Regions from separate parts of the Komagataeibacter medellinensis NBRC 3288 genome, predicted to be linked through region 1. Evidence: predicted binding sites of a transcription regulator. Region 1 holds the regulator's gene; the other holds the start of a gene.
The links. The regulator HrcA, encoded in region 1, represses chaperone genes, less so after heat shock. The targets are predictions, from matches to a motif close to GTTNGCACTCNCNNNNNGNGAGTGCNAAC.

Region 1 (7,524 bases):
GGCACCTGGCGGATGGCGACCCCGCTGCCATCGGCCTGCGGTTCGACCAGCAGCACGTCACCGGTCTGCACGCCCTTGCCGCCGCGTATCCATGCCCGGTCACGCGCCAGCAGTTCACCCGTATGAGGCACCACCGGGTCGCGCCCTTCAAGCCAGCCGACGCGGCCGGTGGCAGCCGACAGCACCACCGCAACCCGCCACTGTTCGAGCATGGCGGCAGGCGGCGTGACATGGGCCAGCGCGTTGGCCCAGTCCCCTGTTGCCTCGCTTTCATCCACATGGCCAAAGGCGCCACGCCAGCCGCCATGGGCGCGGTCATAGCGCAGCAACCCGTCACGCAACGCGGTGGTGGCCACCTGCTGGAGATGCGAATCAAGCGAGGTATGAACCGAAAGCCCGCCTTCCATCGTGGTGCCGATACCATAGCGTTCGATCAGTTCACGCCGCACTTCCTCGGCAAACCATTCCGAGGACGGAACCGGGCCGGGACGGGTGAAGTTTGCGGGCACCAGCGGCTCGGACTGAGCCGCGCGGGCATCTTCGGGCGTGATGACCTTGAGGTCCGCCATGCGGTCCAGCACCCAGTTGCGGCGTGCGGTCGCAGCCTGCACGAAGCGGTGCGGGTTGTAGTTGGTGGGGGATTTGGGCAGGGCACCAAGGAAAGCGGCCTCGGCATTATCCAACTGGTCAAGCGGCTTGTTGAAATAGGTCTGGGCGGCGGCGGCAATACCGTAAGCACCTTCACCCAAATAGATCTCGTTGAGATAGATCTCGAGGATCTGCTCCTTGCCCAGCGTCTGCTCCAGGCGCATGGCCAGCAGCGCTTCCTTGATCTTGCGGTCAATCGACACCGCATTGGACCCCAGCAGCATGATGCGCGCGACCTGCTGGGTAATAGTGGAGGCACCGATAGGGCGATGCTTGGTGCCATGCATCATCATGTCAGTCAGGCCGGCACGCAGGATGGCCATCGGGTCCACGCCGCCATGGCTGAAGAACTTCTGGTCCTCGGCGGCTAGAAAGGCGCTGCGCACGCGCTCGGGTATGGCGCTGTAGGGCACGAATATGCGCCGCTCTGCCGCCAGTTCCGCCATGACCTGGTCATCACCGGAATACAGGCGGCTCATGACCGGGGGCTGGTAGGTGCGCAAGCCATCCACAGTAGGCAGGCCCTCGCTCAGGCGCTCATATTCCCACCACGCCACCAGTCCCGCCGTGCTGCCCCCCAGCAGCACCACGGCCAGTGTTGTGCCGGCAAGCCAGCGCACCATCCGGTAGCGGGGCCGACGTGGGCCACCCGTACCTGGGCGGGAGGGTCCATCAGTCCGGCCATCGCGGCCTGATCCGTCAGCAAGCGTCATCCGGTATCCAGTAGGCAAAGAAAAGGGCCGTTATGTGTTGGTGGCCTCTGTCTAGCATTGTCCGCCGCCGCCGTCGCCCCTGATCCAGCGGCTCATGCCAGCCTGTGCGCGTGGAAATTGTGGTCAGAATGATCCGTCAATCAAAAGGAATCAAAGTTTTCGGATGCTGCCTTTTTTCAAAAAGACAGCGTTCTTCGACGCTTTTTGAAAAAATCTTCACCAAAAACGTCTTCGCGTTTTACAGGCTCCGGGCCTGTCGCTCAGGCATCATTCCGGTTGGCCCATTCGGCCCGGCCTTCATTATCAAGCTGACGGAATTCCTCATCGCTCAGTTCAATCGCGGCAGCGCCCGCGTTATCGGCCAGATGGTCGGGGCTGCTGGTGCCCGGAATGGGCAGCATGACCGGTGCACGGCGCAGCAGCCATGCCAGCGCGATCTGGCCGGGTTGTACGCCCTTCTCGCTGGCAAGGCGGGCCAGCAGGGTATCGCCCTTCGTCAGGCCGCCTGCCGCCAGCGGCGCCCAGGGGATGAAGCCGATATTCTCCTTCGTGCAGTAGTCCAGCACGTCTTCGGAATACCGATTGACCAGATTGAAGCGGTTCTGGACGGTCGCAACCGGAAAATACAGCCGCGCGCGCTCGATCATCTCCACCGTTACTTCAGACAGCCCGACATGGCGGATCAACCCCTGCGCGCGCATGGCGGCAATGGCCTCGAACTGCTGCTCGGGCGTACAGTCCGCCCCCACCCGGTGCAACTGCCACAGGTCGATGCGCTCCACCCCCAGCCTGCGCATGCTCATCAGCACGCACTGGCGCAGGTAATCGGGGTTGCCCACCGGCTTCCATATATTCGGACCGTGGCGGGTATGGCCACCCTTGGTGGCAATGATGGTGTCCGTGTAGGGATGCAGCGCCTCGCGGATCAGGTCCTCGCTGACAAACGGACCGTAGGCATCCGCCGTATCGACAAAGTTGATACCCAGTTCGGACAGGCGACGCAGGGTGGCCAGGGCCGCCTTGCGGTCGACCGGTTCCCCCCATATGCCGGGACCGGTAATCCGCATGGCACCAAAGCCAAGCCGCGTGACCTCAAGATCCCCCCCAATCATGAATGAGCCGGACTGCCTTGCATCGGGCGTGAACATGCCATTCTCCTTGCGCGTTCGGGCACGCCACATCCCGTATCGGGTCATCATGGCGCGCGGTTTGCGTGTGGCAGACATAAAGGCCGCCAGCGGGCCGGGTTGCAGGGCAATGCCGACCCTCAGCCCAGCATGCGGCCAATTACGCGGGCGGTATAGTCCACCACGGGAATGATACGGGCATAATTGATGCGCGTGGGCCCGATCACCCCGATCGCGCCCACGATGCGATTGCTGTCGGTCCGCGCGGGCGCCACCACGACCGACATGCCGGCCATGCCGAACAGGCCGCTCTCGGCCCCGATGAAGATCCGTACCCCTTCGGATTCGCGTGCAAGGTCCAGCAGGCGCAGCATGGTTTCCTGCGTTTCCAGCCGCTCGAACAGCATCTGGATGGTAGTCAGGCGCTCGATCTCGGTCACGTCCGCCAGCAGGCGGCCCTGTCCGCGTATGAACAGGGTACCGCCGCGCTCATCGGCATCACTCCATGTGGCAAGGCCGCTGGCCACGACCTCTGCCGTCAGATGATCGAGTTCGTTGCGATTGGCCGTCATATCGGTGCTGACCGTCTCGCGCAGGCGGTCCAGCGTCTGGCCCGACAGGTGGGCGTTCAGGTAATTTCCCGCCTCCACCAGGGCCGAAGGCGGCAGGCCGGGCGGCGTTTCGATCACGCGGTTTTCCACCTGCCCGTCGGCACTGACCAAAATGACCAGCGCACGGCCCGGTCCCAGCGCCACAAATTCGATATGCTTGATGGTGGAGCCATCGCTCTTGGGCGCCATGACCAGCCCCGCCGCCGATGACAGGCCCGACAGCATGGAAGACGCCTGCGCCAGCGTATCCTCCAAAGAGCGGCCTTTCATGTCCAGCATGCCCGCGATGCTTTCGCGCTCTTCCTCACTCAGGTTGCCGAATTGCAGCAGACCGTCAACAAACAGCCGCACGCCCTTCTCGGTTGGCAGGCGCCCGGCCGAGGCATGGGGGGAAAACAGCAGTCCCGCATCGGTCAGGTCCGCCATGACATTGCGAATCGTGGCAGGCGAGAGTGAAAGCGGCAGGCGCTGCGAGAGCGTGCGCGAACCCATCGGCTCGCCCGTTTCGACATACTGCTCCACGATCTCGCGCAGGATCGCGGCAGATCTCGGCTCAAGCCCGGACAGCAGACCGGGCTGCGATACCGGTGGTCGGGTTTCCATCGCCATGCCTCCTGTTTGTCTGTTCATCCGCCATGGACCATTCCTTGGCCATCATCATAACAGATGATAGCCCCCCCTGCCCACGCGAGACTGGAAACAGGCGGTCATTGCGCGCTATGCCGCCCCCTTACCTTGCGGAGTTAAGCCCCATGCGCCCATCCGGCCGTGCCCACGACGCCCTGCGTCCCGTCTTTATACAGCCCGGCTTTGCCCGCCATGCGGAAGGCTCGGCCCTTATCCGCATGGGTGGGACCGAAGTCCTGTGCGCCGCCAGCGTGGAAATGCGTGTACCCTCCTTCCTGCGTGGCAAGGGACGGGGCTGGGTTACGGCAGAATACGGCATGCTGCCCCGCGCCACCCATAACCGTGGCGCGCGTGAGGCCGCCAAGGGCAAGCAAGGGGGCCGCACACAGGAAATCCAGCGCCTGATCGCCCGCTCGCTGCGCGCCGTGACCGACCTCAACGCATTGGGAGAAATCTCGATCACGGTGGATTGCGACGTGCTCAACGCTGATGGCGGCACGCGCTGCGCGGCCATTACCGGCGGGTGGGTTGCACTGCGCCTGGCGCTGGAGAAACTGGTGCGCGCGGGCACGCTGGCCGTCGTACCACTCAAGGGGCAGATTGCCGCCGTATCATGCGGGTTGACGCAGGACGGTGCCGTGCTCGACCTTGATTACGCCGAGGACAGCACGGCCTGCACCGATTCCAATTTTGTCCTGACCCCCGATGGTGGCATTGTGGAAATACAGGCCACGGCCGAGCAGGCCCCCTTTACCGACAGCCAGTTCAATACCCTCATGCGGCTTGCCCGCACCGGCACGGCCGAACTGTTCCGCATCCAGACTGCCATCATTGAAGAGGCCCTCAAGGCATGACAACCCGACCCACCCGCCTCAACCGGGGCGACACGCTGGTGCTGGCCACACATAACAAGGGCAAGATCGCCGAATTCGCGACCCTTCTGGGCGGCTATGGCATTCATGTCCGCTCGGCGGGCGAACTGTCGCTGCCTGAACCGGAAGAGACGGCGGACAGCTTTTCCGGCAACGCCGCCATCAAGGCTGTCGCCGCGGCAAAAGCTGCGAACCTGCCCGCACTGGCCGATGATTCCGGCTTCTGCGTTTCTGCCCTTGGGGGGGCACCGGGCATTTTCTCCGCCCGCTGGGCCGGGCCGGACAAAAACTATCCCGACGCCATGCGCCGCATCCATGACCAGATTGGGGACAACCCCGACCGGGGAGCATGGTTCATTTCCGTCCTGTGCCTGGCATGGCCCGACGGGCATACCGAAACATTCGAGGGCCGGATTGATGGCCATGTCATCTGGCCGCCTCATGGCACGCACGGCCATGGCTATGACCCGCTTTTCGCACCCGGTTCGGGCAACCGTACCTTTGCGGACATGACGGACGTGGAAAAGAACGCCATCAGCCATCGTGGCCTGGCCTTCGCCCTGTTCCGCGATACCTGCCTGCCGAAGGACGCGGCATAAAAAAGGCCGGCCCCATAGGGCCAGCCTTTAAAACAGATAGAAATTTGGGGTGCCGCCTTTTTCAAAAGGCGGCGTTGTCTTGAAGCTTTTCTGGAAAAAAGCTTCGCCAAAAACTTCTATTCTTTTTAGTCAATAATGGCACTTAGCGCCCACTCATGATCCGTTCAAGCAACTGCGCCACGGTGGGCACGAAGCCATTGGCATAGAACGGGTCAGTCGCGAACCGCCACGCATTGGTGCCGCCAAACATGAGGTTATTGTCAATCACCGTATCCTGGTCGGGACCATGAGCATGCGCTGCCGCCTGCAGGGTTTTCTGAATGCAGTAGGAACGCGGGTCAGCCTTGTGCCCGTTGGAATAGGCAGGCGGGCGCTGCGACCAGTTGGAAAAGCGGCATTCCGACAGGCAGCCCATGCAGGCCCCCTGATCGGCCAGAATCTCACGTGCCTTTTCCGGGCTTACGAACACCAGCGTATTGTCCGGTGTACGCATGGCCTCGGTATGGCCTTCTCCCATCCACAGCTGCGCACGCTGTCGGTCGGCGGGGGTGACAAAGACCTGCCGCCCACGGGCACCAATGGCAAGGGCTGCGGTATGTTCGCCCACTGCCTCGGATGAAAACGGTACCTGCCGCTCCGAACGCCCACGCAGTTCATGCAGGAATGTGTTGTTCACAGCGGAAGAGTAAAAACCGGTCGGCGAGAAGCGGTTGAGGAACACATCCCCCTTCTTCAGCGTCAACAGGCGGCGCTTCCATGCATCGGGAATCGGGCTTTCGCGCGTCAGCAGCGGGCGGGTGCCGAACTGAAATACGATCGGCCCCAGTTCGGGATTGTCGATCCAGTCCTGCCATTCCTCCAGCCACCACACGCCACCGGCCATGATGATGGGAGTCTGGTCCAGCCCAAAGGCGCGCATCTGCTGACGCAGCGCCAGCACACGGGGGAACGGGTCTTCCGGCACCAGCGGATTTTCGGTGTTGGACAGGCCATTATGGCCACCCGCACGCCACGGGTCCTCATACACCACGCCACCCAGCAATTCCGCCGTCTTGTTGTATGCACGCCGCCACAGGGCGTTGAACGCGCGGGCGGAAGACACGATGGGATAGTAATGAATACCGAAACGCGCTGCGATTTCTGACAGGCGGTACGGCATGCCCGCGCCACAGGTCAGCCCCTGGATCAGGCCCGGCGCGCCTTCCAGTACACCGGTGATGACCCGCTCGGCCCCACCCATTTCCCACAGAATGTTAGCGTGGACCCGCCCCTTGCCACCAGCAAGGTCATGCGCGATGCGGGCCTGGTCGATACCGCCACGAATGGCATAATCCACCAGTTCTTCATGCCGTTCACGCCGTGTCCTGCCATGATAGAGTTGGGGGACGATGTTGCCTTCTTCATCATAGGAATCGGCATTCACGATCGAGATCGTGCCAGCGCCACCTGCCGCCGCCCAGTGCCCGGCGGAAACGCCAGTCGAGATCGAGACGCCCTTCCCCCCTTCTACCAGGGGCAGAATATCCGTCCCGCCCATACGGATCGCATTGATCGGCTTCATCACCATTCCATCGTCATGTATCTGCCCGGACACGGGGGCACGCTGTGTGGCGCCCCCCGCGTTCGGGTTATCAATAGGCCGGGGCCCGCGTGTTATCGCGCGCCAGGGGCACGGCCGGGCTTGGCGCCCACTGTCTCGGTAATGTCGGCACCAGTCTTCTGGTCAACCACGCGCATGGACAGCTTGACCTTGCCACGATCATCAAAGCCCAGCACCTTCACCTTCACCTCGTCTCCCTGCTTGACGACATCGGTCGTCTTGGAAACGCGTCCATCCGCCAGTTCAGAGATGTGAACCAGCCCGTCACGCGGACCAAGGAAGTTGACGAACGCACCGAAATCGGCGGTCTTGACGACCTTGCCGTTATAGATGTGGCCCACTTCGGGTTCGGCCACGATGCCACGGATTCGCTCAATGGCCTTTTCAGCCTGCTCGTCAGATGACGCGGCGATCATGATCGTGCCATCATCGTTGATGTCGATCTTCGCACCCGAATATTCAACGATCTCACGGATAACTTTACCGCCCTGACCGATCACATCGCGGATCTTTTCCTTCGGAACCGAGATCGTGGTGATCTTCGGCGCAGAGGATGAGACATCCGTACGGCCTTCGGTCAACGCCTTGGCCATTTCACCCAGGATGTGCAAACGACCCTGACGGGCCTGACCCAGCGCGATCTTCATGATTTCCGGCGTGATGGACGTAATCTTGATGTCCATCTGCAGAGCGGTAACACCCTGCTCGGTGCCAGCTACCTTGAAGT
Region 2 (7,524 bases), 770 kb from region 1:
GCAGGCCGCCTGGCACGCGCTGGACGGCTCGGACACCAGTAACGAGGACCATACCCCCACCCGCTACATCATGGATGAAGGGCATCATGTTGCCGATGCAGCCGACAGTGCCTTCGCCCTTGAACTGTCCGGGCTGGAGGCAGCCGAACTGCGGCGGTGGCTGCTGGGAGCCGAAGGGACACGATCACGCGCACGCGGCCTGCGGCGCAGGCTGGAAGACCTGCTGGTGCATATCCCACGCCTGGAAACCCCGCTCGATACCGTCCTGCTGGCCGCCCGCGCGCTGCCCGCACCGGGATGGTCGGCACGCCTTGCGGCACTGGATCCCGTGCACCGCGCCGCCGCTGTTCCCGTCGAGACCGGGACGGGAGAAGAGCCGACACTGTCCAACCCCACCGAGATGCTGCTGCACGCGTTACGCCAGCAGGTGCTGGCACGCACGCAGGGCAGCCCCGAAGGTGGCCCCCGGCGCAGCGACAGCGAATGCGATCTCTACCCCATGCCCGATACGCTGCACATGGCGGCACAGGCCATGGAACGCGCGCTGCGGCGACTGGCGGAACCGCTGCGCACGCTTGTCGCCCGGCTGGATGAAGCACTGGAAACCGAAGCCGACTGGCTGGACACCCCGATGCGTGAACGCATTGCCGCCGCCATCCGCTCCATCCGTCGCCGCGCCCTTGCACGCGTAGATGGGTGGTGCGCCATGCTGGGCAGCATGCAGGCGGAAAAACCGCAGCAGGATGGCGAAACCCCACAATATATCGACTATATCCGCATGGACCGGCGCGAAGGCCAGAACCCCGGTGAGCGGGATGTCGGACTGTACCGCCACTGGCTGGACCCGACCATCCCCTTTGCCAGCGTGCTGGCGGCTCCTGCCCATGGTGTGCTGGTCACCTCCGCCACCCTGCGCGACGAAACGGGGGGCGACGTGCATGATGACAGCGCTGACCGCGCGTGGGATGCGGCCGAAGCCCGCGCGGGCGCGATCCATCTACCCTCCCCCGCCATCCGGGCCTCCTTTCCCAGCCCGTTTGATTACGCCCACCAGAGCCGGGCCTTCATCATTACCGACGTGGCGCATGATGACCCTGCGGCGCTGGCAGGCGCCTACCGCACGCTATTCATGGCATCGAACGGCGGTGCGCTGGGACTGTTCACCGCCATATCACGGCTGAAGGAAGTCTACCGCCGCATCGTGACCCCGCTGGAGGCCGCAGGCCTGCCGCTCTATGCCCAGCATGTGGACCCGATGGATAATGCAACGCTGGTGGACATACTGCGCAGCGAGCGCAATGCCAGCCTGCTGGGTACGGACGCCATGCGTGATGGGGTGGACGTGCCGGGCGAAGCGCTGCGTCTGGTTGCATTCGAGCGCGTACCGTGGCCTCGGCCTGATATCCTGCACCGCGAGCGGCGCATCCACCTCTCTGGTGGAGAGCCGGGCCGGTATGATGACAGGATTGCCCGCCTGCGCCTGCGGCAGGCCTTCGGGCGGCTGATCCGCAGCCGCCAGGACAGGGGCGTGTTTGTCCTGCTGGACAGGCGCACCCCTTCGCGCCTGCTATCGGCCTTTCCCGCCGGGGTAACGGTGCGCCGCCTGGGCCTGAGTGCCGCAGCGGCGGAGATCAAGGCGTTCCTGCATGCACAGGACAGCACCGCCGACCAGCTTCACTGACCGTTCTGCTACACCGCCCCCCTTTGCGGGAGAAGCGTCAGAGCGCCTTGAGGTTGGTCGCGGCAGCCTTACCGCGTTCCATGGCGATGTCGTAGCTGACAGCCTGATCCTCGTTCAGGCCACGCAGGCCTGCTGCCTGTACGGCGGTGATATGCACAAACACGTCCTTGCCGCCATCATCGGGCATGATGAAGCCAAAACCCTTGGTTGCGTTGAACCATTTTACTTTTCCGGTAGCCATAGCCAGTCTCTTCTCCAGCGCCATCCTTGCCGGTCCTAATACCGGCAATCCGGGCGCGTGCCTTACGGCCATGAAAAAAACGGGGCATCCGGAAAACACCCTGCAGCTTTCACGTCGTTCGTGCACCATAGGGGCAGCATGAAAAGGGCTACCCTGTCAAATCATGAGACACGCTGGCGGCCCAGATTGGAAGATAATCAATCAAAAAAATGTGACTGCCCGCCCGCTACCTCTGCCGGCAAAGCAGGCCCTACCCGCACGGCCTGCCTTCCCGGCAGGCGGGTCATGCATTAATATTGATTCCGTAATCAAATGTTCCCACAGGACCGCCCGCCCCATTTATGACCTGCAGGACTTCTTCCATGGCTACTGCCATCTCCCCCGCTCACGCGAAGGGCTGGATACCGCCGCGGAATGGTTCGCCCCGCCATGCAGGCCCGGCTACCGCCATTATTGGCCAGTACGTGCATCGTGGGCCTTGACTGCGGGTTTGGCTGGTTCTGCCACTGGACCACCACACATCATGCCCTTTCCGTTCCGGGCTTAGACCTGTCGGAAAACGTGCTGGCCCGTGCATGCGAACTCGGTCACGACCCCATCATCACCTATGCCCGGCAGGATATGGAAACACTGGACCTGCCCGCAGGTGCGTTCGACCTGACCTACAGTTCGCTGGTGTTGCACTATACCCGCGATCTTGGCACGCGGCTCGCAATCCTTCATGCCAGTCTGGTGCCGGGAGGTTATTTCGTATTCTCCACCGGACACCCAATCTACACCGCCCCTTCGCACCCCGACTGGATACAGGGCAGGAAAGGCACCCGTGTCTGGCCACTCAATGACTACCAGCTGGAAGACCCCCGCACCACAGACTGGCCGGCGTTCGGCGTAATCAAGCAGCACCGCACGCTAGGCAACCTGCCAAACCTGCTGATCGGCACGGGCTTTGCCATCACGCATGTAGCGGAATGGAGTCCGCGCGACCAGGGCCTTGCAGCCCATCCTGACTGGGCGCTGCCCGCAGGCAGGCTATGCCCGCCCCATAAAAAAACGGGTGTGACCAAAGTCACACCCGTTTTTCCGAAAAGTCTGCAAGGGGTGGAGAAAGCGGGCGAACCCGCCATCCCCGGACACCCGGCATGGCCTGAGGCTATGCTCAGAAGTCCATGCCACCCATGCCGCCCATTCCGCCCATGCCACCTTCCGGCATAGCAGGGGCCTTCTTCTCGGGACGCTCGGCCACCATCGCTTCGGTAGTGATCAGCAGGCCCGCGACCGATGCAGCATCCTGCAGCGCCGTGCGCACGACCTTCATCGGGTCGATGATGCCGGCAGCCACCAGATCCTTGTAATCGCCGATCTGGGCATCAAAACCGAAGGTGTAGGTGTCGTTTTCCAGAACCTTGCCGGCGATGACCGCACCGTCTTCACCCGCGTTGTGGGCAATCTGGCGCAGCGGAGCCTGCAGGGCCTTGCGGATGATGTCCGCACCGACGCGCTGGTCGTCGTTATGGAAGTGCAGGCCACCCAGCTTGGTCGATGCACGGGCAAGCGCCGTGCCGCCACCGGGGACAATGCCTTCCTCAACCGCCGCACGGGTCGCGTGCAGGGCGTCATCAACGCGGTCCTTGCGCTCTTTCACCTCGATCTCGGTGGAACCACCGACGCGGATCACGGCAACGCCGCCAGCCAGCTTCGCCAGGCGTTCCTGCAGCTTCTCGCGGTCGTAGTCAGAGGTGGTTTCCTCGATCTGCGCACGGATCTGGCTGCAACGGCCCTTGATGCCTTCGCTGTTGCCAGCGCCTTCGACAATGGTGGTGTTTTCCTTGTCGATGTGCACCTTCTTCGCGGTGCCCAGCATATCCAGCGTCACGCTTTCAAGCTTGATGCCGAGGTCTTCGCTGATGACCTGACCACCGGTCAGGATCGCGATATCTTCCAGCATGGCCTTGCGACGGTCACCGAAGCCCGGCGCCTTGACGGCAGCGATCTTCAGGCCACCACGCAGCTTGTTGACAACCAGGGTCGCCAGCGCTTCACCATCAACGTCTTCCGCAATGATCAGCAGCGGGCGGCCGGACTGCACGACGGCTTCAAGCAGCGGCAGGATCGGCTGCAGCGAGGACAGCTTCTTTTCGTGGATCAGGATGTACGGGCTATCCAGATCAACGGTCATCTTTTCCGCATTCGTCACGAAATACGGGGAGATGTAGCCACGGTCGAACTGCATGCCCTCGACCACGTCCAACTCGGTATGCAGGCCCTTGGCCTCTTCCACCGTGATGACGCCCTCGGAGCCAACCTTCTGCATGGCCTTGGAGATCATTTCACCGATCTCGGCCTCGCCATTGGCGGAAATCGTGCCAACCTGCGCCGTTTCGGCCGGGGTCGTGATCTTCTTGGCGTTCTTCTTCAGCTCTTCAACAACAACGCCAACCGCCTTGTCGATGCCGCGCTTGAGGTCCATCGGGTTCATGCCAGCGGCAACGGCCTTGGCACCTTCACGCACGATGGCCTGCGCCAGCACGGTTGCGGTGGTGGTGCCGTCACCCGCGATGTCGTTGGTCTTGGATGCGACCTCACGGACCATCTGTGCGCCCATGTTCTCGAACTTGTCAGCCAGTTCGATTTCCTTGGCGACGGAAACACCGTCCTTCGTGATGCGCGGCGCGCCGAAGCTCTTGTCCAGGACAACATTGCGACCCTTCGGGCCCAGCGTCACCTTTACTGCGTCTGCAAGAATATCCACGCCACGCAGCATGCGCTGGCGGGCTTCACCGCCGAACTTTACGTCCTTGGCTGCCATTTTCTTATTCTCCGGTATGGAAAGTTTTTAAAAGGTTACTCGGTGCGGAAAGCGCGGGTGGGTCAGCCGACCACGCCCATGATGTCGCTTTCCTTCATGATCAGCAGTTCTTCACCGTTGATCGTCACTTCCGTGCCCGACCACTTGCCGAACAGGACGCGGTCACCCGCCTTCACGTCCAGGGCAACAAGCTGGCCCTGCTCGTTACGGGCACCGGCACCCACCGAGATTACCTCGCCTTCCATCGGCTTTTCCTTGGCGGTCTCAGGAATGATGATACCACCTGCGGTTTTTTCCTCGCTCTTGAGGCGACGGACGACCACACGGTCATGCAGGGGACGAAATTTCGTCATGAGATGGATCGCTCCATAATGTCTAAAGGTAACGCCCTTGAATCAAGCAACGCCACCGGTTGGCGCGCGCGCCAGGCCGCATCGCGTTAGCACTCCCCTCGTGAGAGTGCTAATACCCAGATAGGTAGCCCCCCCACGGGTGTCAAGAATACTAGCCGGGTCAGGGACGTATAATTCGTGATGTCTTGGTTAAAACCTGTCCATTCATTATTTTTTATATTAAAATCAATGAATTAAACAAAAACCTTCTTCCACTCCAAAAGGGCGGGACAGCGCTGGCCCCAGCGCATGGCACGCCGTGGCCGCCGATTCCGCGCTGCTCACCCGGCATGGGCGGAAAATGCTGAAATCCACGATCACGCGGGTTTCATATTGACGCAGGCGTGCCCGGCATCATTGTGTGCCTGATTACGAAGGAAAGAATGGAGCGAAAGCCATGGGCGCAATCATGACCGTAACCGCAGCGGACGGGCATACGTTTTCCGCCTATCGGGCCGGGCGGCCGGACGCCGCGCGCTGCGTTGTGGTGGTGCAGGAAATCTTTGGCGTCACGCCCTATATCCGCGCGGTGTGCGATTCCTTCGCAGCACAGGGTTATCAGGCAATCGCCCCCGCCCTGTTCGACCGCGCGCAACGCGACGCCATCCTGCCCTATGACAGCACCGGCATAAACGAAGGGCTGAAACTGCGCAGCCAGATTGCCCAGGCCGACACACTGAAGGACCTGGTAGCTGCGGCAGGGACCCTATCGGGGGAAAAGAAGGGCATTGTCGGCTTCTGCTGGGGCGGCAAACTGGCATGGGAGACTGCCTGCCACACCAAGGCGTTCGCGGCAGCGGTGGCCTGGTATGGGGGGGGCATTGCCCAGACCCGCAACCAGTTACCCAACTGCCCCGTGCAACTGCATTTTGGCGCGGAAGACGCGCATATCCCCGCCGATGAGGTGGACGCCATCCGTGCCGCGCATGAGGATATCGAGATCTTCACGTATGAAGATGCGGATCATGGCTTTGGCTGCACCGACCGCCCTTCCTACCACTACAGTTGCATTTTGTGTTGAGTTCTGAATCTATGGGTAACCATGATTCAGGATATGATGAGTGGCGGTACGTCTGTTGAAGAGACGCTGGAATTATGGGCGCGCTCGCTTCGGTCCGCCAAGGATCGGATGGCGCCGCTGTTCACGCAAAAACGTGTCGTAGATTCGGCCTGTGCTTTTCTTGATGTTTTGATTGGCAATGAACCACGCAAGACGGGATGGATGCGAGCGGAAGCCGCAGGAGATCCTGGTCCATGGCGGCAGCAGGCGCTTCTGGGACGCGGGCACTGGGATGCCGATGCCCTTCGTGACGTCGTCAGGGATTATGTGATTGAGCATCTGGGCACTGAAGAGGGCGTGCTGGTCATTGATGAGACCGGTTTTCTGAAGAAGGGTCAGGCGTCCTGCGGTGTGGGGCGGCAGTATACGGGATCTGCCGGCAAGATCACGAACTGCCAGATTGGTGTGTTTGGCGCTTATGTTTCGGAACGGGGGCATGCCTTTATTGACCGCGCCCTGTATCTCCCGAAAGACTGGACATCAAAGCCTGAGCGTCTGAAGCGGGCCCACGTTCCCGATGACGTGGTGTTTGCAACCAAACCGGCGTTAGCCTCGATGATGATTGAGCGAAGTATTGAGGCCGGTGTGCCGTTCCGCTGGGTTGCAGCAGACAGCGTGTATGGCGTGGGCGACGTAGAACGCACGCTTCGCCGGGCAGGAATTGGATATGTGCTTGGGGTCAAGGGCAATCACTGGTTCGGATCATGGGCAACGGAACCGCTGATTGCCGGAGAGGCGAAAGATATTGCAGCAGGACTGCCAGACCAGGCCTGGCGTCGTCTGTCAGCGGGGCACGGCACAAAAGGTGAGCGACTTTATGACTGGGCGTATCTTCCGCTTGCTGATCTGGATGCTGAAGAATTTGACTGCCCTATAGCCGGACCATGGACACGTGGCCTGTTGATCCGCCGAAACATCGCTGACGGGGACCTTGCCTATTTTACGACCTGGAGCCCGAAAGGGACAACCACGCAGGAACTGGTGAACGTTGAAGGGACGCGCTGGAGGATCGAAGAAGGGTTCGAGACGGCCAAAAACGAATTTGGTCTTGATCATAACGAGACCCGCTCCTGGCATGGTTGGCATCGGCACGTCTCTCTGGTCATGCTGGCCTATGCCGTCATGGCCAGTGTCCGTTACCAGGCAAACTCACTGAAACCGAAAAAAACACAACTCAGAACACGACAGTCCTTGTCCGCTGGTCCATTCAGGAGATCAGGCGCCTCGTCGTAAAACTTGCACAACGCAGACTACCCGTCTCTCACATCCTCAGATGGTCCGTCTTTCGACGAACGCATCAGGCCAGTGCTATCCGCGCTCACTCACGACACAAAATGCAACTGT

Region 2: a site for HrcA is predicted at 5,167-5,195, ahead of groES (co-chaperone GroES). Genes of this name have one in related genera too.

What each region holds. Positions count from the first base shown of each region.
Region 1 covers NC_016027.1:2,170,062-2,177,585, reverse strand. Annotated here, with positions in the region: gene GLX_RS10175 (penicillin-binding protein 1A) at 1-1,361, opposite strand, end outside; gene GLX_RS10170 (aldo/keto reductase) at 1,622-2,509, opposite strand; gene hrcA (heat-inducible transcriptional repressor HrcA) at 2,629-3,708, opposite strand; gene rph (ribonuclease PH) at 3,852-4,580, shown strand; gene rdgB (RdgB/HAM1 family non-canonical purine NTP pyrophosphatase) at 4,577-5,197, shown strand; gene GLX_RS10150 (NAD(P)H-dependent flavin oxidoreductase) at 5,340-6,758, opposite strand; gene pnp (polyribonucleotide nucleotidyltransferase) at 6,851-7,524, opposite strand, start outside.
Region 2 covers NC_016027.1:2,935,805-2,943,328, reverse strand. Annotated here, with positions in the region: gene GLX_RS13705 (ATP-dependent DNA helicase) at 1-1,681, shown strand, start outside; gene GLX_RS13700 (cold-shock protein) at 1,719-1,922, opposite strand; gene GLX_RS13695 (class I SAM-dependent methyltransferase) at 2,337-3,134, shown strand; gene groL (chaperonin GroEL) at 3,079-4,728, opposite strand; gene groES (co-chaperone GroES) at 4,791-5,081, opposite strand; gene GLX_RS13680 (dienelactone hydrolase family protein) at 5,518-6,141, shown strand; gene GLX_RS13675 (IS701-like element IS1452 family transposase) at 6,163-7,413, shown strand.